DNA from 3 places in the Pseudarthrobacter sp. NPDC092424 genome. Region 2 is predicted to be linked to each of the others. Evidence: predicted binding sites of a transcription regulator. Region 2 holds the regulator's gene; each other region holds the start of a gene.
What was found. The regulator HrcA, encoded in region 2, represses chaperone genes, less so after heat shock. The targets are predictions, from matches to a motif close to TTNGCACTCGNNNNNNNCGAGTGCNAA.
Positions count from the first base shown of each region.

Region 1: groES (co-chaperone GroES) is a predicted target of HrcA. The motif match lies at 1,744-1,770, and genes of this name have one in related genera.
Region 3: groL (chaperonin GroEL) is a predicted target of HrcA. The motif match lies at 4,733-4,759, and genes of this name have one in related genera.

Region 1 covers NZ_JBIVQC010000001.1:130,421-138,057, reverse strand. Annotated here, with positions in the region: gene groL (chaperonin GroEL) at 1-1,216, opposite strand, end outside; gene groES (co-chaperone GroES) at 1,293-1,586, opposite strand; gene ACIQCN_RS00715 (DMT family transporter) at 1,813-2,748, shown strand; gene ACIQCN_RS00710 (hypothetical protein) at 2,679-3,068, opposite strand; gene ACIQCN_RS00705 (SAM-dependent methyltransferase) at 3,122-4,372, shown strand; gene ACIQCN_RS00700 (shikimate 5-dehydrogenase) at 4,356-5,153, opposite strand; gene ACIQCN_RS00695 (glycoside hydrolase family 3 N-terminal domain-containing protein) at 5,212-6,639, opposite strand; gene ACIQCN_RS00690 (glutamate--cysteine ligase) at 7,014-7,637, shown strand, end outside.
Region 2 covers NZ_JBIVQC010000002.1:435,479-443,115, reverse strand. Annotated here, with positions in the region: gene hemW (radical SAM family heme chaperone HemW) at 1-1,189, shown strand, start outside; gene ACIQCN_RS05055 (DUF4870 domain-containing protein) at 1,272-1,691, opposite strand; gene ACIQCN_RS05050 (DUF3097 domain-containing protein) at 1,816-2,670, opposite strand; gene hrcA (heat-inducible transcriptional repressor HrcA) at 2,846-3,859, shown strand; gene dnaJ (molecular chaperone DnaJ) at 3,887-5,014, shown strand; gene ACIQCN_RS05035 (16S rRNA (uracil(1498)-N(3))-methyltransferase) at 5,017-5,796, shown strand; gene ACIQCN_RS05030 (GerMN domain-containing protein) at 5,783-6,691, opposite strand; gene ACIQCN_RS05025 (PhoH family protein) at 7,097-7,637, shown strand, end outside.
Region 3 covers NZ_JBIVQC010000006.1:157,902-165,538, reverse strand. Annotated here, with positions in the region: gene ACIQCN_RS11120 (threonine/serine exporter ThrE family protein) at 1-285, shown strand, start outside; gene ACIQCN_RS11115 (siderophore-interacting protein) at 302-1,141, opposite strand; gene ACIQCN_RS11110 (uracil-DNA glycosylase) at 1,169-1,939, opposite strand; gene ACIQCN_RS11105 (DUF3263 domain-containing protein) at 2,095-2,424, shown strand; gene ACIQCN_RS11100 (LytR C-terminal domain-containing protein) at 2,472-3,101, shown strand; gene ACIQCN_RS11095 (cold-shock protein) at 3,200-3,415, shown strand; gene ACIQCN_RS11090 (ABC transporter substrate-binding protein) at 3,412-4,647, shown strand; gene groL (chaperonin GroEL) at 4,929-6,557, shown strand; gene ACIQCN_RS11080 (RNase H family protein) at 6,689-7,637, shown strand, end outside.

The DNA.
Region 1 (7,637 bases), on a different contig from region 2:
CTTCGAGGGCAGCGCGGGTGGAGGACACGGCGTCCTCGATGCGGTGCTTCTTTTCCTTCAGTTCAACCTCGGTGGCAGCGCCGACCTTGATGACACCGATGCCGCCGGCCAGCTTGGCCAGGCGCTCCTGGAGCTTTTCGCGGTCCCAGTCGGAGTCGGTGCGGGCCAGCTCGGCACGCAGCTGCGCGACGCGTGCGGACACGTCCTCGGCAGAACCTGCGCCGTCCACGATGGTGGTGTTGTCCTTGGTGACCGTGATGCGGCGGGCAGTACCCAGCACCTCGAGGCCCACGGTGTCCAGGCTGAGGCCAAGCTCCGGGGAGACAACCTGAGCACCGGTGAGGGTGGCGATGTCCTGAAGCATGGCCTTGCGGCGGTCGCCGAAGCCCGGGGCCTTGACGGCAACCACGTTCAGGGTGCCGCGGATGCGGTTGACGATCAGCGTGGAGAGTGCCTCGCCGTCAACGTCTTCGGCAATGATGAACAGCGGCTTGGACGACTGCAGCGCCTTCTCCAGCAGCGGCAGGAACTCCTGCAGCGAGGAGATCTTGCCCTGGTTGATCAGGATGAGGGCGTCCTCGAGGACGGCTTCCTGGCGGTCCGCGTCCGTGATGAAGTACGGGGACAGGTAGCCCTTGTCGAACTGCATGCCTTCGGTCAGGACCAGTTCGGTCTGGGTGGTGGAGGATTCCTCGATGGTGATCACACCATCCTTGCCCACCTTGCCGAAGGCTTCGGCAAGGAGCTCGCCAATTTCTTCGCTCTGTGCGGAGATGGCAGCCACACTGGCAACCTGGGTGCCCTCAACCGGACGGGCGTTCTCCAGCAGGCGGGCGGCGACGGCTTCCACGGAAACCTCGATGCCGCGCTTGATCTGGCCGGGAGCCGCACCTGCGGCAACGTTGCGCAGGCCTTCCTTGACCAGTGCCTGGGCCAGGACCGTTGCGGTAGTGGTGCCGTCACCGGCAACATCGTTGGTCTTGGTGGCAACTTCCTTGGCCAGCTGGGCGCCAAGGTTCTCGTAAGGATCGTCCAGTTCCACTTCGCGGGCGATGGTCACGCCATCGTTCGTGATGGTGGGCGCGCCCCACTTCTTGTCCAGGACGACGTTGCGGCCGCGGGGGCCGAGCGTCACCTTGACGGTGTTGGCGAGCTTATCGATGCCGGCCTCGAGGGCCCGGCGGGCAGCGTCATCAAACGCAAGCTGCTTTGCCATGGTGGTGTCCTTTCAAAGACAGAACCCCGCGCCGCCGGCCAGCGCAAACTGGACAGGCAGCACGGGGATCCGGAGGTTACTTAACGACGATCGCCAGAACGTCGCGGGCGGACAGCACGAGGTACTCGGTGCCACCGGTCTTGACTTCGGTTCCGCCGTACTTGGAGTAGATGACGACGTCGCCGACGGCTACGTCAACAGGTACGCGGTTGCCGTCCTCGAAGCGGCCGGGGCCAACTGCAACAACTTCGCCTTCCTGGGGCTTCTCCTGCGCGGAATCCGGGATCACCAGGCCGGAAGCCGTGGTCTGCTCGGCTTCGAGCGGGCGGACAACAATACGATCCTCAAGAGGCTTAATAGAGACCGACACTCGGACCTCTCCTTTTCGTCAGCAAATTCGTGGACTGGAAAGCTCTCCCGCACTGGCTGGCAAACCGTCGTCGCGGTGCCGGCAGCAGCCTGGCTGGCAGCTCTTCATGTGTTAGCACCCGCCTAGGGAGAGTGCTAATGAAGACTCTATGCACGGGTTAGCACTCGGTCAAGGCGAGTGCCAGATTTTCGTCACGGGCGGACGCGCGGGCCTGTAGATTTGAGCGGTGCGAGCTGCGATTTACCTGACCCTGGCCACCCTTTTCTGGGCCGGCAACTTCGTGGTGGGCCATGCCGCCGTGGAAACGATGGCTCCGTTGCAGCTGACGTTCTGGCGCTGGGCGCTGGCTGCGCTGCCGCTGCTGGTGCTGGCCCAAGTCATCGACCGGCCGGACTGGCGGGCCGTCCTCCGGCAGTGGCCGTTGCTGCTGTTGCTCAGTTGCCTGGGCATGACCGGCTACACGCTGCTGCTGTACAGCGCCCTGGGGCACACCTCGGCCCTGAACGCCTCGCTGGTCACCGCTGCCAACCCCGCCCTCATCCTGGTGCTGGCCGTGGTGCTGTTCCGTGAGCGGCCGGCCCCGGCCAGCTGGCTGGGAGTCGCGCTGGGCCTGGCGGGCGTCCTTCTGGTCCTGACCGGAGGGGAACTCCACCGCCTGCTGACGTTCTCCCTCAAGGCCGGGGAACTGCTGATCCTCGCCGCCATCACGGTGTGGGCAGGCTACACGGTCCTGGCCCGGCGGCAGTCGCTGCCTGCCATCACGTCCACGGCCGTCCAGGTGGCCATGGCGGCCGTCGTCCTGGCTCCCGTCGCGGCCGCAACCGGAGCAGGCCTGCCGTCGGCTCCCGCCGAGGCATGGTCCCTGGCGTTCATCGTGGTCTTCCCGTCGCTGGGCTCGTACCTGCTGTGGAACCTGGCCCTGACCCGGACATCGCCGGCGAATGCCGGGAACTACCTGAACCTCATTGCGGTGTTCACCGCCATCATCACGGTGCTGCTGGGCCGGCCCATCAGCGTTACGCAGGTCCTGGGCGGGGTCCTGGTGATATCAGGGGTGTTCCTGACCAGCGCCGGGCAGCGGCCGGGCGGGCCTCAGCGGCCCAGGTCCTCGAAGTCGACGTCCTCGTCGCCGTCGCCGGTTGCCTGGTTGCGTCCGCGGTAAAGTACGACGGCGGCCGCCGCGGCAGTCAGCAGCGACACCACCAGGACCACCATGCCGCCGGCACGGGCTCCTGCGTAGAGTCCGCGGATGTCGCGCGCCTCCTGTGTGTCGTCCTGGATGCTGTTGCCGCCCACGGAGTAAACGGTGGCATTGAACGCGTCCAGCATGAAGATGATGACCAGCAGCGCCAGGCAGACCACGGCCACCGTGGCGGCGGCGATCAGCGCCGGCCGGGCAAACCGCAACGGGCCCTTGTGCACGGCCCCGGTGTCCGTTGGGTCGTCCATACCGTCCTGCCGGGGTCCCGCTGCGTCGTTCATGCCATCAACCCTATCCGCATCGGACGGGATACTCCTCCACTAGGCTGGAACCCATGGCTGAAGCTCCCCAGGACCAGATTGCGCCGCTGCTCACCCCCGAAGGCTGGGACCTGCTGGGCTCCCTGGGCCCGTACCGCGAGGACGAGTCCTTCGGGCTCAATGCAGCCCTCCGGAAGGCAGGCCACTCCCCCGCCCTGGTTTCCGCTGTCCTCACGCAATCGCGGCTCCGGACCCGGGCCGAGGCAAAGTTCGGCGAGTTCGCCTCCCGGATGCTCTTCACCCAGGCAGGGCTGGAGCAGGCCACACGGCTGAACGTCGCGGCCCGCCATGCGCAGCGCTTCGCCGCCGCCGGCATCCGGCACGTGGCGGACCTGGGCTGCGGACTCGGCGCAGACTCCCTGGCCATGGCCTCGCTGGATCTCACCGTCACCGCCGTGGAAATGGACGAAACCACGGCCGCCTGTGCCACGGTGAACCTCATTCCCTTCCCCAACGCCACGGTGGTCCACGCGGACGCCACATCGGTTTCCCTCGAAGAAGCCGACGGCGTCTGGCTGGATCCCGCGCGCCGCGTCACCTCCACGTCCGGCACCCGGCGCATCTGGGATCCGGAGGCCTTCTCCCCGCCGCTTTCCTTCGTGGAAGCACTGGCCGCCACCGGCAAGGCGGTGGGCGTGAAGATGGGCCCGGGAATGCCGCACGAGTCCGTTCCCGCCGACTGCGAAGCCCAGTGGGTATCCGTGGGCGGTGACGTCACGGAGGTGACGCTGTGGTTCAACGCGGTCAGCAGGCCCGGCGTCCGCCGCGCCGCCCTGGTCCTCGGCCCGCAGGGAGCGGCCGAGGTTACCAGCGGCGAGGACTTCGGTGCGGGCCCGGGGGCGGCCGTGGGAGCGGTGGAGGGCTACCTTTACGAACCCGACGGTGCGGTGATCCGCGCGGGGCTGGTGGCCGACGTCGCGCTCCAGCTGGGCGGGCACCTGGTGGATGAGCACATCGCCTACTTCTGCGCGCCGGAACTGGTCGAGACGCCCTTCGCGCGCGCCTACCGGGTCCTGGAGGTCATGCCCTACAACGTCAAGGCGCTCAAGGCATGGGTGAAGGACAACGGCATCACGGTGCTGGATATCAAGAAGCGCGGCACGGCCGTGACCCCGGAGGAGCTCCGCAAGCAGCTGCTCCCCTCCGGCAAAGCTGCCCGGAAGGGTGCCGGAACGTCCGCCACCCTGGTGCTCACCCGCATCGGCGAGGAGCGGGTGGCCGTCGTGGTGGAACCGGCCCCAAGCGCAGCTACTGCGCCCGCATGAACTCCTCGGCCGCGCGCACCTGCTCCGGCGAAGGCCGGATGCCGGTGTAAAGGACAAACTGTTCCAGCGCTTGGATGGTGGCCACCTCCGCCCCGGTAATCACAGGCTTGCCGGCGGCGCGGGCGGCCCGGATCAGTGGTGTTTCGGCGGGAAGTGCCACAACGTCGAAAATCAGCCGTGCGGCGTCGACCGTTTCCTGCGGGAAGGAAAGCGCCTCCGCCTCGGCGCCTCCGGCCATGCCGATGGGCGTCACGTTGATGATCAGGTCCGCCGTGGCGCCCTCCAGCGCCGGCTGCCACCGGAAACCGTACTGCTCCGCGAGCGCCCGCCCGGCGGCCCCGTTCCGCGCGATGATGGTGACATCGCCGAAGCCTGCATCGCGCAGGGCAGCAACCGTGGCTTTGGCCATGCCGCCGGCGCCCTGGACAAGAACCGAATAGCCGGTAGGCACCGCATTAGCGGCGAGGAGCTGTTCGATGGCGGTGTAATCCGTGTTGTACGCCGTGAGGTGCCCGTCCGTGTTGACGATGGTGTTCACCGAGTCGATCGCCTGGGCGGAAGGATCCATCCGGTCCACCAGCGCGATCACGTCCTCCTTGTACGGCATGGATACGGCGCAGCCCCGGATGCCCAGGCCGCGGACCCCGGCGATGGCCTGCTCCAGGTTGGCCGGAGCGAACGCCTTGTAGATCCAGTTCAGGCCAAGCTGCCCGTACAGGTGGTTGTGGAAGCGGGTCCCGTTATTACTGGGGCGCGCGGACAGGGAGATACACAGGGTCATGTCTTTGTTCAGAATGGGCACGGAACCATTTAACCCCCTGCGGGGTGTTACCGGCGCGTCAGCGGCAGCCCGTACCCACAGGGTAGCGTCCGACGGCGGCCGGCAGCTTCCCAGGGGCTGTCGCCTTCCCGGCCAGCACCGCGGCCAGTGCGTCGAACGCGCCCGGGGTCCGTCCGTAAAGCGCCAGCTTCACCGGGGCCGTGGACCCGGCGATGGCCCAGGGCGCGTCCAGCGCCACCGCAATATCGCCCTTAGCCGGCCTGCCGCCGAAGCCCACGAGGTTCACCACGGGGCCGGAACCGACCCTGAGTCCCGCCCGGCCTGCAGCAGCGGCGAACAGCGCCCGGTCGCGTGGGGCCCCGCCCGTCACCCGCACAGCGCCCGGAACCATCGGGCCCCTGCATTCGCCGGCCAGCACGGTGATGGCGGCGGCCGAGACGCGTGAAGACATGCCCGCCCCGCTTCCCGGCGCCGCGCCGCCGGGTGCACCGGCGCGCCCGCGCCAGTGCATCATGGTGGCCACGCGGACGGCTGCCTCGTCCAGCCGGGCCGCGGAGAGCCTGCCGTTTTTGACCGCCCGGACCACGGCGGCGTGGGCCTTGGCTGCATCCGCGGGCATGAGCAGCAGGTCGGCGCCGGCGGCCAGCGCCATGACGGCGGCTTTCCCGTCCGGGTACTTCCCCTTGACGGCGGACATGTTCAGGGCGTCGGTCACGGCCACGCCCTCGAAGCCCAGGTCCCGTAGCGCGCCGTACGTGGCCTGGGACAACGACGCCGGAACGCCCGGTTCCAGCGCGGGCACTGCTATGTGCCCGGTCATCACCATCGGCACGCCGGCGCCGACAGCGGCCCGGAAAGGCTTCCAGTCGCGCGCTTCGAGCTGCTCCAGGGTTGCACCCTGGACGGGAAGGCTGCGGTGCGAATCGGCCGTGACCGAGCCATGGCCGGGAAAGTGCTTGGCAGCGGGCAGTACGCCGGCCTCGAGCAGGCCGCGGGAGAACTCCACTGACAGGGCGGCTGCCGCTTCCGGGTCGGCCGAGAAGGACCGGGCACCGATCGTGGGGTCGTTGGGCCCGATGGTCACGTCGGCGCCCGGGGCAAAGTCCACGTTGAAGCCCAGGTGGGCCAGCTCGGAGGCCAGCGCCTTCCCCGCCAGCCTGGCCAGCGCACCGTTCCCGGCTGCCCCGTAGCTCATGGGCGCGGGCCATTCAGTCAGCGGCCGGCCCAGGCGGGACACCAGCCCGCCCTCCTGGTCCACAGCGATGATGCCGGGCCAGGCCCGTCCGGCAGAGGCCTTGGCGAGCCGCCGGTTGAGAGCCTGCATGGTGGCCGGTTTGACCGCCCCGGAGGCGTCCAGGGGAACGTTGTCCCCCATGATGATGGACCCGGCCAGGTGCAGGCGCTCAACCACCTGGGCGTGGGCCTCCACGTCCGTGCCCGTGAAGAACGGCAGGATCACCTGCCCGGCCTTTTCCTCTGGCGTCATGGCCGAGACCGCTGCGGCGGCCGCTTCCGCATCCTGCCGTTGGGGTCCCCAGCCGAGGGGTCGGGAACGGGGATCCGGTGACGGGGAGGAAGTGGCGGGGACCGGCGTGCGCTGTGTCCCGGAGGGCGCGGCGGGGCTTGAAGCGGCCGACGGCGGCGGGCCGGGCACGGGGGCCGGGGTACAGGAAGCGAGTACTGCTGCTGCGGTTGCCGCGGCCAGGACGGGGACGCTGGTGTGAAGACTCTCACGGTACTGCCGGAACGGGGCCATCACTACGATGCTACCCCTGCACTAGACTGGGACCATCCGTTCGCCTGCCGGCAGCAGCCTGTCAGCGGCACCAGCCAGCGGCAAACAGGACAGTGAGGAAACGCGTGGAGATCGACTTCGCTGCTTCGAGGCAATCAACCCTGGGGGTTGAATGGGAGCTTGCTTTGGTGGACGGCCGCACCGGCGAGCTCGCCTCCGTGGCCAACGAAGTACTCCGCGGCGTCGCATCCCGGCATCCCGAGCTTAATGAGGACGACGAGCACCCTCATATCAAGCAGGAACTGCTGCTGAACACAGTGGAACTGGTCACCGGCGTCTGCGAGACCGCCGCCGAGGCGAAGGAAGACCTCAGCCGGTCCGTGGCGGCAGTCCGCGAAATCACCGATCCCATGGGCGTGGAGCTGTTCTGCGCCGGCAGCCACCCGTTCAGCCCCCCGCAGCTGCAGCCGGTCACGGACAAGGCCCGGTACGCCAAGCTGATTGACCGGACCCAGTGGTGGGGCCGCCAGATGGTTATTTACGGGGTGCACGTCCACGTGGGCCTGGACCGCCGGGAGAAGGCACTGCCTGTGCTGGACGGGCTGCTCAACTATTTCCCGCATTTCCAGGCACTGTCCGCGTCCAGCCCGTTCTGGGGCGGCGAGGACACCGGCTACGCGTCGCAGCGCGCCCTGATGTTCCAGCAGCTGCCCACCGCAGGCCTGCCCTTCCAGTTCCGTTCATGGGAC
Region 2 (7,637 bases):
CGGCCTCCTGCCTGGCCAGGCAGCGGAAGGCGCGGCGGGTCGCGGCTTCGGGCTGTACATCCATATTCCGTTTTGCGCCGTGCGCTGCGGCTACTGCGACTTCAACACCTACACGGCCACCGAGCTGGGCGGCGGGGCATCGCAGGACGCCTACGCCGGCACCGCCGCTACCGAGGTGGAGTTCGCGGGCCGGGTGCTGTCCGCGTCCGGCGTGCCGGAACGTCCGCTCAGCACCGTGTTCTTCGGTGGCGGCACGCCCACGCTCCTGCCTGCCGCGGACCTTGCCCTGGTCCTGCGCGCCGCCGTTGACCGGTGGGGAATCGAGGACGGCGCCGAGGTCACCACTGAGGCCAACCCGGATTCCGTCACGCCGGAATCGCTTGCCGTCCTGAAGGAGGCGGGGTTCACCCGGGTTTCCTTCGGCATGCAGTCCGCGGTCCCGCACGTGCTCAAGGTCCTGGACCGGACGCATTCGCCGGCACGGGTGCCGCAGGTGGTCCGGTGGGCCCGCGAGGCCGGCCTGGACGTGAGCCTGGACCTGATCTACGGGACACCGGGGGAGTCGCTGGATGACTGGCGCTTCTCGCTCGAAACGGCGCTGTCCTACGGCCCGGACCACATCAGCGCCTACGCGCTGATCGTTGAGGACGGAACCAAGCTTGCGGGGCAGATCCGCAGGGGCCAGGTACCGGAAATTGACGACGACGATCACGCCACCAAGTATGAACTCGCCGACCAGCTCATCACCGAAGCAGGGCTCGGCTGGTACGAGGTCAGCAACTGGGCCCGGACGCCGCGCCACGCCTGCCGACACAACCTCGCCTATTGGCGCGGGGATGACTGGTGGGGCATCGGTCCGGGCGCGCATTCCCACGTGGGCGGCGTGCGCTGGTGGAACGTCAAGCACCCCACCGCCTATGCCGGCCGGCTGGGCCAGGGGCTCTCACCGGCAGCCGGCAGGGAAACCCTGGACCTGGAGACCCGTGCCGTGGAGCACGTGATGCTGGAGACCCGACTCTCCACGGGGCTGGACGTTGCCTCGCTGAAACCGGCGGGCCGCCACGAAGTGGCCGGACTCATAGCCGACGGCCTGGTGGAACCGGCCGCCGCCTTCCGCGGCCGCCTGGTCCTGACCCTCAAAGGCCGGCTCCTGGCTGACGCCGTGGTCCGCCGCCTGCTGCCGGACTAGTTGCGTGAACTGAACGCGGGGTCACTCCGGTCCCCATAACGTGCCGATATGAGGCGAAAAGTGACCCCGCGTTGCAGTGGGCTTACTTGATCCAGCGCAGGTTGTACTGGTAACGGTGCGGCTGGCCCTTGTTCACGTGGATACCGGCGGAGACCGAGAAGCACGTGAGGGCGATCCAGATGAGGGTCGCGATCACGGCGAAGATGTTGCCCACCACCGGGACGAACACCAGGATATTGGCGATGACGGCCGCGATGGTGGGTGGCAGGCTGAAGTTCAGTGCTTCCTTGGACTCCTGCGCGGTAAACGGCCCGCGGTCCCGGAAGATCAGGTAGATCAGGAGAGACGGCACACAGCCAAGGATGCCGCCAAAGTGCGCCAGCGTGGCCCACTGCCGGTCCTCGCTGGCCGTCAGCGGCAGCGCATTCGCCGGAACGCCGTGGTATTCGGAGCGGCCCGGGCCGTCCTGGCGGTTCCTGTGATCACGTGCGTTTTCTGCCACGGTCTGATTCCTTCTGGAGTGCTATTGGTGCCGGCGGGTACATGGTGCCCTGTGCTGCCGGTCCGCCGGGAATTGGCGAACCTGCACTAATAAGAATACTGTCTGCCAGGCATGGCTCCGCCTTTTAGGGGACGGTGAGGAAATCGATCACTTCTTCCACGCGTCCCAGCAGCGACGCCTCCAGGTCTGCGTAGGTCCGGACGGCGCCCAGCAGTTTCTGCCAGCCCAGGCCGATGTCCTCCTTCGTTTCATGCGGCCAGCCGAAGGCGGCCAGTATGCCGGTCTTCCAGTCCTGCCCGCGGGGCACCACCGGCCACTGTTCGATGCCCAGCACGGACGGGCGGATTGCCTGCCACACGTCCACGTACGGGTGACCGACAATAAGGACGTTGCCGGCCGCGCCCGGTGAGGACATCACGGCCTCCGCAATGCGGGATTCCTTGGAGTCGGGAACGAGGTGGTCCACCAGGACACCAAGCCGCCGTCCGGGGCCGGGGCGGAATTCCGCCACCGCCGCGGCGAGGTCGTCAATGCCGTGGAGGGGTTCGACGACGATGCCCTCCACCCGGAGGTCGTCTCCCCATACCTTCTCCACCAGTTCGGCGTCGTGCTTGCCTTCCACCCAGATGCGGCTCGCCTTGGCCACCTGTGCGCGCTGGCCGGGGACCCGCACGGAACCAGACGCGGTACGGCCAGGTCCGCCTGCCTGTCCTGCGGCGGTGCGTGGGGCCGGCGGCAGCAGCCGGATCGGCCGGCCCTCGAGGAGGAAGCCGAAGCCCAGTTTGAAGGAGCGGGACTTTCCGCGCCGGTCCTCCAGCGCGACCACATGCATGCCGCCGGACTTCTCTACCCGGGTGACCGCACCCACCCATCCCGACTGGACGTCCTCAAGGACCATGCCGCGCTCCACCGGCACCTCGGGCAGCGCGGTCCTGGCAGGAGCCGACATATCCCGGGGGCCCCAGTTCTGGTAATCCATGGATTCATTCCGCCTAGTGATAGATCAGTTGCCCCGTTCCCCCGGAGCGGTACCAATGCTAACAACGGGGCGAGTCATAATAGACTGTTAGCACTAAGGCATGTCGAGTGCTAACAGTCATGGTGGCGCTGACCGGGCCGGCGAGGCCGCCCCGGACCCTGGATGGAGGTGGAGTGTGAGCGAACCGCGCAAGCTGGAAGTGCTGCGGGCCATCGTTGAGGACTATGTCCACTCCCGCGAGCCGGTCGGTTCCAAGGCCCTCGTGGAGCGGCACCATCTCGGCGTCTCCAGTGCGACCATCCGCAATGACATGGCGGCGCTGGAGGATGAGGGGCTCATTACCGCGCCCCATACCAGTGCGGGCCGGATTCCCACGGACAAGGGCTACCGCCTGTTCGTGGACCAGATCTCGGCTGTGAAGCCCCTTTCCCAGGCGGAGCGCCGCGCCATCCAGTCGCTGCTGGAGGGCGCGGACGATCTCGACGACGTCCTGGACCGGACCGTGCGCCTGCTGTCGCAGCTCACCAACCAGGTTGCCGTGGTGCAGTATCCACACCTCAGCCGGGCGCTGGTCCGCCACATCGAATTCGTCCTGCTTGCCCCGCGCAAGGTGTTGGTGGTGCTGATCGCCAACAGCGGCAAGGTGGACCAGCGGGTGGTCGACGTCGGGCAGGACCTGGGAGACGACGCACTTGCCGCGCTGCGGACCCGGTTCCTGGGATCGCTGGGCGGTACGGCGCTCAGCCAGTTGGCCCAGTCCCTGCCGGCGGTGGTTTCCGCGGTGGGCCCCGGCCAGCGGCAGGCGGCCCAGGCTCTGGCGCATGGCCTGGAAGGACTGGCGCACACCAGCCGGGAAGACCGCATGGTCATGGCCGGCACCGCCAACCTGGCCCGTTCCAACGTGGACTTTCCACTCAGCATCGGGCCGGTCCTGGAAGCACTGGAGGAGCAAGTGGTCATGCTGCGGCTCCTGGGCGAAATGGCGCAGGACCACCGCGGCGTGGCCGTGAGCATCGGACGGGAAAACCCGTACGACGGCCTGGCGGAAGCTTCCGTGGTGGCTACGGGCTACGGTCCGGACAGTGCAGCGAAAATCGGAGTACTCGGACCCACGCGGATGGACTACCCCACCACCATGGCCGCCGTGCGCGCCGTGGCACGGTACCTGTCCCGGATCCTGGGACCCTGACGTTACAACAAGGAAGAGAAACCAACTTTGAGCAGCCACTATGACGTCCTTGGAGTCTCGCCGGAGGCTACGGGGGAAGAGATCAAGAAGGCCTACCGCAAGCTGGCCCGCACGCTCCACCCCGACGTCAACCCCGGCCAGGATGCCTCGGACCGCTTTAAGGCAGTGACCCACGCCTACGAGGTCCTCTCGGATCCGCAGAAGCGCCGCGTCTACGACACCACGGGCAACGAGAACGGCACGGACAACGGGTTCGGCGGCGGTGGATATGCCGGCCAGGGCTTCGCCTTCCAGGACATCTTCGACACATTCTTCGGAGCCGGAGGCACCACCGGCCCGGCGTCGCGTGTCCGCCGCGGGCAGGACGCCCTGATCAGCGTGCGCATTGAACTGCGCGACGCCGTCTTTGGCGTCAACAAGAAGCTTGAGGTCGATACCGCCGTCACCTGCCCCACATGCGAGGGCTCCTGCTGCCAGCCGGGATCGCACCCTGAGCGCTGTGACATCTGCGGCGGCAGCGGCCAGGTCCAGCGGGCAGTCCGTTCCATTCTTGGACAGGTCATGACCGCCGCACCCTGCGGTACGTGTGAGGGCTTCGGCACCGTCATCAAGGATCCGTGCAACGAGTGCAGCGGCCAGGGCCGCATCCGCAGCCGCCGGTCACTCACCATCAAGGTTCCTGCCGGCGTTGCCACCGGAACCCGGATCCAGCTCTCGGGACAGGGGGAGGCCGGTCCCGCGGGCGGGCCGTCAGGCGACCTCTACGTGGAAATCCGGGTCAACAACGATCCCACGTACGTCCGTGACGGCGATGACCTGCACGCCACCTTGAACATCCCCATGACGGCGGCAGCGCTGGGCACGGATGTCAGCCTGGAAACCTTCGACGGCGTCCAGGAAATCGACGTCAAGCCCGGCACCCAGTCGGGCGAAATCATCACCCTCCGCGGACTGGGCGTGACCCACCTGCGCGGATACGGCCGGGGGGACCTGAAGGTCCACCTCCAGGTGGAAACCCCCGCCCGGCTGGACGCTGCGCAGGAAGACCTCCTGCGGCAGTTGGCCAAGCTCCGCGGCGAACAGATCACCGAGGGCAAGCTCGCCGCCAGCGGCGGCATGTTCGCAAAGCTTCGGGACCGGCTGGGTAACCTGTAGCGGTGAGCAACCCCGTCTTTTTCACCTCTGCCGGCGGCCTCGACGGGACCGGTCCTGGTGACACGTTTGTCCTGGAAGGACCCGAAGCCCGGCATGCGGTCGCGGTCAAACGCCTCGCGCAGGGTGAACCCGTGGACATCGTCGACGGTGCCGGCCGGCGCCTGACCGGAACGGTGGCGTCGGCCGGCCCGTCCGGCCTGGAAGTCGAGTGCCTCTCCCTTACTGACGAGGCCCGGCCGGACGTCCGGCTGGTGCTGGTCCAGGCCCTCGCCAAGGGCGACCGCGACGAACTGGCCATCGAGACGGCGACGGAACTCGGAATCGATGCGGTGGTCCCATGGCAGTCGGAACGTTCCATCGTGCGCTGGAAGGGTGACCGGGCCGCAAAAGCGCACGCCAAGTGGCAGTCCGTCGTTGCAGCTGCGGCAAAGCAGGCGCGGCGCGCCTGGGTGCCGGAGGTGCGTCCCGCCGTCGACACCTCCGCCCTTGCCGCGGCCGTCGAAGCCGCGGACCTGGCAGTGATCCTCCATGAGGACGCCGTCCGCCCGCTGCGGAGCGTTCTTGAATCATGGCAGGGACGCGATGGGGCGGGCGTTCGGGAGGTGCTGCTGATCGTGGGGCCGGAAGGCGGCATCAGCCCGCGCGAGGTGACGCGGCTCTGCGATAAGGGGGCGGTGACCGCGTTGCTCGGCAGCCACGTCCTGCGCTCCTCCACGGCCGGGCCGGCCGCCGTCGTCCTCGCCAGCGATGTGCTGGGACGCTGGGGCACTACCGGACGCTGAACGTCCTGGTGTCCGCATTCAGGTCCGGGCCGTCGCCGGTTCCCGCCTGGGCAACCTTCAGCTCGTAGTCCCCGGCGGGAAGCTTGGGGGCCAGCGTGAAGATGCCCGACTGTCCGGCCTCTGCGGCGGCGGTGGTTTCGCCCGTGAGGTACGGCATCTTCACGGCGCCCTCCGTGCCTTTCAGGATCTGCCAGCGCAGCCTGCTTCCGGCCTTGGTGCTGCGCCCGGTGATCTTGACGCTGCCGGCACCCATCTCCACGCCCTCCTGCGGGTCGATAATCCACACCGGGGCCACCATGCCCGGGGCGCGGGACATCAGGTCGCCCAGCCGGATGTGTTTGAAGGCAGGGTAGTCAGTATGGCCGTCCACCAGGATCCGTACCCTGATCTGCTGGCCGGAGTCGATCAGGCCTGAACTCGCAGCGGCGGCCGTTGCCGTGTACACGAGCTGCTGGACGGCACGGGCAGCCATGTCCGCGTCCAGGTTGCTGTTGAATGCGTCCTCGGAGACGTCCACGTTGATGACATCCTTGCCCGAGATGGACGTGGCAAGGCTGCTGGGATTCTGCCATGGCGTGAAGAAATCAGGATCCAGCGGTTGCTCGGACATCATGGCCCGCAGTGCCCGGGTGACCGGATTTTCCTGCTCCGGCACATCGCGGAACTCGCGGTAAAGAAAGACGTTCTGGCCGCTGCGGCCAATCCAATACACCGGGGCCTTGTTGGAGGACTGCGTCGTTTCAAGCGGGGCGCTGGTGGCAGGGACCCCGGGGGTTCCTCCCCCGGCAGTGGTGCCCGGCCCAAGCGGTCCGGAAGGCGCCGGGACAGGTTCGACGACGCAGCCGGTCAGCAGCAGGGGCACAGCCAGGAAACCCGCCACGACCGCGGCACGCACACGGCGGCCCGTCCGTGCACCCCTAGGGGGAGCGGTGGTTTCCGGCACGATAATGGCCCTGTCCTTTCTGGGTGGTGGGCCGGTCCCCGGACGGCTCCTTCCAACGGAAGCTGGATTTCAAGCATGGCACAGCAAGGGGCTCTGGAAACCCGGATCAGGCCCTCCCGCGCGAACTGCAACGGGAACGATATCCGGCTGATATGAACTTGAGACATAACCGCCCGGCGCCGGCGGCCGGCTCTCCTCCGGGCGCGCTTCCCGGAGCGGACAGGCGCCGCCGCAGGGGCCTCCTGGCGTAAGATGTAAGGACCCGTTGGGAAAAACGACGCCGGCACCGGCCTTGCGCTTCCCGGCGGCAAACGTTTCTCAGACTTGAAGGGGATCACGGGCCCGCGGGCCAGCACTATGACTGAATCAGCGAACGGAAAGCGCCGGCTCACCGGAGAGGGCGCCGCAGCAGAGTTCCCCCATTCCCTTCCGGGAGTCCGGACGGAGGTGGTCCTCTTCGATAACTCCGACCAGATGGTTCAGTCCCTGGGCAGCCATGATGAAGCGCTGCGCTTTATCGAAGAGCAGTTCCCCAACGTCAGTTTCCACGTCCGCGGCAACGAGCTGACCATCAGCGGGCCGCCCGCCGAGGTGCCGCGGATCATGCGCCTCCTCGACGAGGTCCGTGGGCTCGTGTCGAAAGGGACCGTCATCACCCCGGCAGTGCTCCAGCAGCTTGCCGTCCTCCTGCGCAGCCAGTCCCTGCAGAATCCCGTAGACGTCCTTACCCACGACATCCTCTCCAGCCGGGGCCGCACCATCCGGCCCAAAACGCTGAACCAGAAAAACTACGTTGACGCCATCGACGACAACACGGTGATCTTCGGCATCGGCCCTGCGGGTACCGGAAAGACCTACCTCGCGATGGCCAAGGCCGTCCAGGCGCTCCAGCAAAAGG
Region 3 (7,637 bases), on a different contig from region 2:
GTGATCGGCCTCCTCGGACGCGTGGTGGCGCTGCGGATGGGCGCGCCGCAGCTGGTGGTGGCCGTGCCCGCTGCGCTGATCCTGCTGCCGGGCCTCACCATCTTCCGCTCGATGTACGTGCTCACCATCGAGGAGGCCGAGATCCTGCTGGGCGCCGGAGGGATGCTCAACGCCGGCGCGATCGTCCTGGGCACCGCCGGCGGGATTGTGCTGGGCGATACCCTCGCCCGCCCGCTGACGCGCAGCCTTGCGAGCAACGAACGCCGGCGCGCCCGCCGCCGCTGAAGCGCCGGACGAAGCCTCAGATCTGCCCGACCGGAAGTTTCTTCTCGGCCTGGAACACGTCCTCCACCCGGCCCTTGGCCCAGTAGCCGGACAGCGACACCTGGCTGCGTTCCAGCCCGCGCTGCTCGAAGAAGACCTGGCGCAGCCCCTTCATGTATCCCCGTTCCCCGTGGGCGAAGACGTCCACGCGCCCGTCGGGCCAGTCGGCGTCCGCCACCGCGTCCACAAGACGGCTGCCGCTGCCCGCCGGTGAGCCGTCGCGGGTGAGCCAGCTGATGCGCACCCCGGCGGGCGCGCGCAGCTGCTGGATGTCGGCGTCGGAATCCACTTCCAGGAACGCCAGCCCGGCGGCACCGGCAGGCAGGGACTCCAGGACGGCGGCAATGGCCGGCAGCGCAGCCTCGTCGCCGGCGAAGAGGTACCAGTCCGCATCGGGCGAGGGGTTGTAGGCGCCGCCCGGGCCGGTGAAGGTCAAGGGATCACCCGGCTCGGCACGGGCAGCCCACGGACCGGCCAGCCCCTCATCGCCATGCACCACGAAGTCGATGGCGAGTTCACGCGCGGCCTCGTCCACCCACCGGATCGTGTAGGTCCGGGTAAACGGCCATTGCTCCCTGGGCATCGTCTCCCGGATCTGCCACAGGTCCAGCGGCTCCGGGTACCGCACGCCGGGCTGCGGGAAAACGATCTTCACATACCGGTCCGCGTATCCGTTGTTGAGGAAGTCAGCGAAGCCCTCGCCGCCGGCGACGATCCGCACCATATGAGGGGACAACTGCTCCCGGCGCAGCACCGTGAGATTGATCTGCGGGCGGCTTTGCTTGGTGGCGCTCGTGGCGGCGGGAAGGCTACTCATGGGATTCAGCCTAGCCAGAGGCAGGGCTCACGGCACAGGGGGAAGCTCCCAGGTTACGCCGGCCGCGCCCTGTTCCTGCAGGAGCCCGTTGACCCTGCTGAACGGCCGCGAGCCGAAGAACCCCCGGGATGCGGACAGCGGGCTGGGGTGGGCGCTGGCCACGGCCGGCACACCGGGCAGGAGTGGCCGGACGGCCTCCGCGTCCTTGCCCCAGAGCACGGCGACCAGGGGCAACCCGGCCCCGTCCGGACCCCGGCGGGCCGCCAGCGCGGCGACTGCCGCCGTCGTGATTTCCTCCCACCCCTTGCCCCGGTGGGAGCCCGCTGCCCCCGCGCGCACGCTCATCACGCGGTTCAGCAGCAGCACCCCCTGCTCCGCCCACGCTGACAGGTCCCCGTGGGTCCGCGGCGGAATTCCGAGGTCAGCTTCCAGTTCGCGGTAGATGTTTGCCAGGCTCCGTGGAATGGGGCGAGTGCGGCCGTCCACGGAGAAGGACAGGCCCACCGCATGCCCGGGCGTGGGATACGGGTCCTGGCCCACCACCAGCACCTTCACGGCAGCAAGCGGCCGGCGGAAGGCCCGGAGCACGCACGACGGCGGCGGCAGGACCGGGTGCCCGGCAGCCACTTCCGTGGCCAGGAAGGAGAGCACGCTCCGCAGCCTGTCCTCGACGCCCGCCAGTGCCTCCGCCCAGTCCGGGGCCACGAGCTCCTCGAGCGGCCTCTGCGCCAAGGCTGCAAAGGTTTCGGTGTCCGCCGGCTCCGCGGCGAGGTCGAACAACGCATCTGAATCCCACACGCTCCCATTCTCGCAGGGCCGCTGCCTGGGGAGGCCGGCCGGGGAACGGGGCGCGTGCCGAATGACAAGGCTGTTATTCCTCCGTAGCATGGGGGCAGGACATTTGCCGCACCGGCAAGCAAAAGCAGCGACCGTAACGATTGAAGGAGTATGCCGTGGCGGAGCCAGCGCGCGAATACCTGCCGGAGCAGGAACCGCGGAAGGCACTCCTGGCGGACTTCACCCTGCGGGATTCGCCCCTGAGTGAGCGCGACCAGCAGATGCTTGCCCTCGAACGCCAATGGTGGAAGTACGCAGGGGCCAAGGAACAGGCCATCCGGGAGCTTTTCGACCTCTCCGCCACGCACTATTACCAGTTGCTGAATGCCCTCATTGATACCGAGGATGCGCTGGCGCACGATCCCATGCTGGTCAAGAGATTGCGTAGACTACGTACGTCACGCCAGCGCGCCCGCACCGCGCGGCGCCTGGGTTCGGACGCGTAATTCGCTCAGGCTGAGCCCGCATCAGCAATCAACAAGGACTGTCTTCCATGCCCAAATATGCCCGCGATGAATTCGACAAGGTCCCGGAGGCCGCTTCGCGGCAAGGCGTCCACCGGGCGGCCACGCCGCCGTCGCGCGTCCGCCTCTGGCCCATTCTCGCGGCAGGCGCCGTGGCGCTGGCCATTGGCGCCGTGGCCTTCCTGATCCTCCCCAAGCTGGGATTCAGCCCGCTGGGGCAGGCCTCCTCCAGCGTGGAGGCGCCCCTGGCGGACACCGGGTCATCGCCCTCAGCTTCGGCGGCACCCTCGGCAACCGCCAGCGAATCCGCCACCCCGTCCGCCACCGCAAAGCCGTCGGCCACCGCCACCGCCGAGCCGGAACCCACTGAAACGGCTGTGCCCGTGGATAAGACCCAGTCGGTTGCCGTCTACAACGCCGCCGGAACCGCGGGCCTTGCCGGGCGGGTTGGCACCGCTGTGCAGGCAGACGGCTGGCCGCTGGGCGAGGTGGCCAACTGGTCCGGCGCCCCGCAGCAGGCGTCCGTGATCTTCTACGCCGGCGAGGCCCAGCGGGCCAACGCCGAGGCCTTGGCTGCACTGCTCGGCATCCCCACGGTGGTAAGCAGCACCGAATTCCAGGCCCCGCTGGTGGTGGTCCTGGGACCGGGGTATGCCTAAGCCGCGCACCCCGGCCGGCATTGGCTACAGTACATTCCAGGCCCTGGTCCGGGCCGGACGGCACACAACGGCGTGGACTGCCGGATTCAACCGAAAGAATGGTCATCATGGCATTGGGAACCGTCAAATGGTTCAACGCTGAAAAGGGCTACGGCTTCATCACCGTTGACGGCTCGGGCGATGACATCTTTGTCCACTGGTCCGCCATCGAAGGCGAAGGCTACCGGGCACTGGACGAAGGGCAGCGTGTGGAGCTGGAAGTCGGCGAGGGTGAGAAGGGCCCGCAGGCCGAAAGCGTCCGGCCAGTCGAATGAAGGCCAGGTTCAAGCGGAACGCACTCTTTGCCGCAGTCCTCTGCACTGCCCTGCCCGGGGCGGCCTGTACGGCGGTGCCCGGCAACGCCCGGACCGAGGCCGCGGAGGCATCAGGCGACGGCATCCTGCGCATCGGCCTCCTCCTGGACAACACCGGCGGCAATGCCTTCCTGAACGCACCCCAACTCGCAGCCGCCGAACTGGCCGTGCGGGAGATCAACGCCGGCGGCGGGCACAAGGGCCGGCCCGTGGAACTGCTCCCCGCCACGCCGGGCGGGGACCCCGCGGCCCAGGCCAACACCTTCGTCACGCTCAAGGCGGACGTGGTCATCGGCCCCACGGATTCGAGCAACGCCCCGGCAGTCATCGACGTCCTCTCCCGCGCCCGGACGCCCCTGGTCTCGCCCGCCAACACCGCCGCCGGCCTAAGCAGCGCCAAGAGCGGCGGCTACTACTTCCGCACCGCCCCCGCGGACATCGCGCAGGCTCCGGTCCTCGTGAAACTGGCCAAGGAAGCAGGTGCCAACCGTGTCTCGGTGATGCACCAGGAAGGTTCCTATGGCGGTGACGTGTCCGCCGCCGTCGTCCGCGCCGCCGAGGAGGCAGGACTGGATGTGGGGGCTACCGCATCCTTCAGCCCCGGCGACGCCGGGACTGCGGCTGCCAAGGCAGGCGAGGGCTCCGGTGCGGTTATCCTGATTGCCCGCGACGGGGCGCAGGGTGCCCTGGCGGAGCTGAATAACGCCGGGGTGGACGGCGCCAGGATCATCCTGAGCGACGGCGCTTTCGCCCGGTATGGCGGGGCCCTGGCGGCCAAAGCGTTGGACGGGGCGCGTGCGGTGGTTCCCGGAAAGCTGGCAGCGGCAGGGTTTCAGGGCCGCATCCTCGAGGTGGACAAGGGGCTGCGTGACATGTCCTTCGCCGCGGAGACCTATGACGCCGTCACTCTTTCCGCGCTCGCAGCCGCGCATGCGCAGGACGACGCCGGCCGGTCCATCGCCGCGAACCTGATTGCCGTCTCCGGCGGATCCGAGGCGGCGTGCACGGCGTACAAGGAATGCCTAGCCGGCCTGTCCGGCGGCGGGGAGATCAATTACGACGGCGAATCCGGCCCGGTTGCCTTCGACGCCAACGGAGACATCACCTCCGCTTCCTTCATGGTCTTCACCTACGGAGCGGACAACAATCCGGCGCCCACCGGAAGCGAGACCGCAGGCAGGGCGGGCGGCTGACCGCGCTCCGCAAAGAACGCTCCACGCGGCCCGCTCCGGGTCCGCTTTCGCTTGCACTCTCACCGGGGGAGTGCTAATTATTGACTTAGCACTCTGACGTACCGACTGCTAAAGCAATGCCGGCCCCCGGCGGCGCAGCACCGGGCGAGGAGCGAGAAACACCTAACTGGAGTGAGGTCCGCCTCCGGAGGCATACAGAGGCCGCCGGTGCGAACCGTCCGTCGCGGGCACTGCAGCGAAGGTTCATTCTTAACGACTGTCCCGAAAGGACTACTGCCGTTATGGCCAAGATCATTGCATTTGATGAAGAGGCACGCCGCGGCCTTGAGCGGGGCCTGAACACCCTCGCCGACGCCGTTAAGGTCACCCTCGGCCCGCGTGGACGCAACGTCGTCCTCGAGAAGAAGTGGGGCGCCCCCACGATCACCAACGATGGTGTTTCCATCGCCAAGGAGATCGAGCTGGACGATCCCTACGAGAAGATCGGCGCCGAGCTGGTCAAGGAAGTTGCCAAGAAGACGGACGACGTCGCCGGTGACGGTACCACCACCGCCACCGTGCTGGCCCAGGCGCTGGTCAAGGAAGGCCTGCGCAACGTTGCCGCCGGAGCCGACCCGCTGTCCCTCAAGCGCGGCATCGAAAAGGCTGTTGACGCCGTTACCGCCGAGCTGCTGAACTCCGCCAAGGAAATCGAAACCAAGGAAGAAATCGCGGCCACGGCCTCCATCTCTGCCGGTGACGACGAAATCGGCGCCCTGATCGCCGAAGCCCTGGACAAGGTGGGCAAGGAAGGCGTCATCACGGTCGAGGAGTCCAACACCTTCGGCCTGGAGCTCGAGCTCACCGAAGGCATGCGCTTCGACAAGGGCTACATCTCCGCCTACTTCGTCACCGACGCGGAGCGCCAGGAAACGGTCCTTGAGGACCCGTACATCCTGATCGTCAACTCCAAGATCTCCAACGTCAAGGAACTGGTTGCTGTCCTGGAAAAGGTCATGCAGTCCAACAAGCCGCTGCTGATCATCGCCGAGGACATCGAGGGCGAGGCCCTGGCCACGCTGATCGTCAACAAGATCCGCGGCACCTTCAAGTCCGTCGCCGTCAAGGCTCCGGGCTTCGGCGACCGCCGCAAGGCGCAGCTGGCCGACATTGCCGTCCTCACCGGCGGCCAGGTCATCTCCGAAGAGGTTGGCCTCAAGCTGGAGAACGCCGGCCTGGAACTCCTGGGCAAGGCACGCAAGGTTGTTGTCACCAAGGACGAGACCACCATCGTTGAAGGTGCCGGCGACGCCGACCAGATCGCCGGCCGCGTGTCCCAGATCCGCGCCGAGATCGAGAACTCCGACTCCGACTACGACCGCGAGAAGCTGCAGGAGCGCCTGGCCAAGCTGGCCGGCGGCGTTGCAGTCATCAAGGCCGGCGCAGCCACCGAGGTTGAGCTGAAGGAACGCAAGCACCGCATCGAAGACGCAGTGCGCAACGCCAAGGCTGCCGTTGAAGAAGGCATCGTCGCCGGTGGCGGCGTGGCCCTCATCCAGGCCGGCGCCAAGGCCTTCGCAAACCTGCAGCTCTCCGGCGATGAAGCAACGGGCGCCAACATCGTCCGCGTTGCCATCGACGCTCCGCTGAAGCAGATCGCCTTCAACGCCGGCATGGAACCGGGCGTTGTGGTGGACAAGGTCCGCGGCCTGCCCGCAGGCCACGGCCTGAACGCAGCAACCGGCGAATACGTCGACCTGCTGGCTGCCGGCGTGAACGACCCCGTCAAGGTGACCCGCTCTGCCCTGCAGAACGCAGCCTCCATTGCCGGCCTCTTCCTCACCACCGAGGCAGTTGTGGCCGACAAGCCCGAGAAGAACGCTGCCCCCGTCGGCGGCGGCGACGAGATGGGTGGCATGGGCGGCTTCTAGCCTTCCCTGCTTTCCCGTCCGGGTCTTCTCCCGGATGCACCACGAAATGCGGTTCCCTCTCCGGAGGGGGCCGCATTTCGCGTTTCGCCAAAACTCAAGGGGGAGGGCGGGGCGTCTGGCAGGATAGAGCAGTGACGATTACTGCAGCGGCTGACGGTTCGGCCTTGGGAAACCCCGGCCCGGCCGGATGGGCCTGGTATGTGAATGACGACTGCTGGCGGGCCGGCGGGTGGCCGCATGGAACGAACAACCAGGGCGAGCTGATGGCCGTCCTGGACCTGCTCCGGGCCACGGCGCATGTTCCCGAGGAGGACCTGCGGATTCTCTGTGACAGCCAGTACGTCATCAATTCGATCACCAAGTGGATGCCGGGCTGGAAGCGCAAGGGCTGGCGGAAGGCGGACGGCAAGCCCGTCCTCAACGTCGAGCTGCTCAAGGAGCTGGACCGGGAGCTGGCAGGCAGGAAATACACGTTCGAATGGGTCAAGGGCCACGCCGGGCATGATCTCAACGAAGCTGCCGACGAGCGGGCCCGGGCGGCCGCCACCGCGTACCAGCAGGGCGTGGCCGCCCGTTCGGGCCCGGGCTTCCCGGCCTCCCACGCGCATGCCGCCAAGGCGCCGGCGATGGTACGGGCTCAGCAGGCGGAGCCGGAGCCGGCACGGCCGGCGTCCGCCCCAGCCGCGCCGGCGGCCCGGGGTGTTGCGGACTACGGCGTCCCCGATCTCTTCAGCCAGCTCGCGGATGACGAACTGGGAGCCGACGCCGCCCGGCCTGCCCACGCGGCCCCCGAGGCCCTGGTGGAGGAACTGGAACGTGAACTCCTCGGCCCGCTGGTGCGGGGCGACATGGGCCGCACGGCGGTACTGCTGCACCCGGACTTCATGGAAATCGGCAGTTCGGGCCGGGTATGGACCCGCGATGCCATGATGATGGCACTGGAGGACGATCCGGGGGAGCGGACGGAGATCGAAGTGCTCGCGGCGGACCGCATCGGCACCGGCGCCGTCCTGCTGACCTACCGAAGCTTTGCCCGGTCAGGCACAACCCTGCGAAGCTCCCTCTGGGTGCTGGACGGCG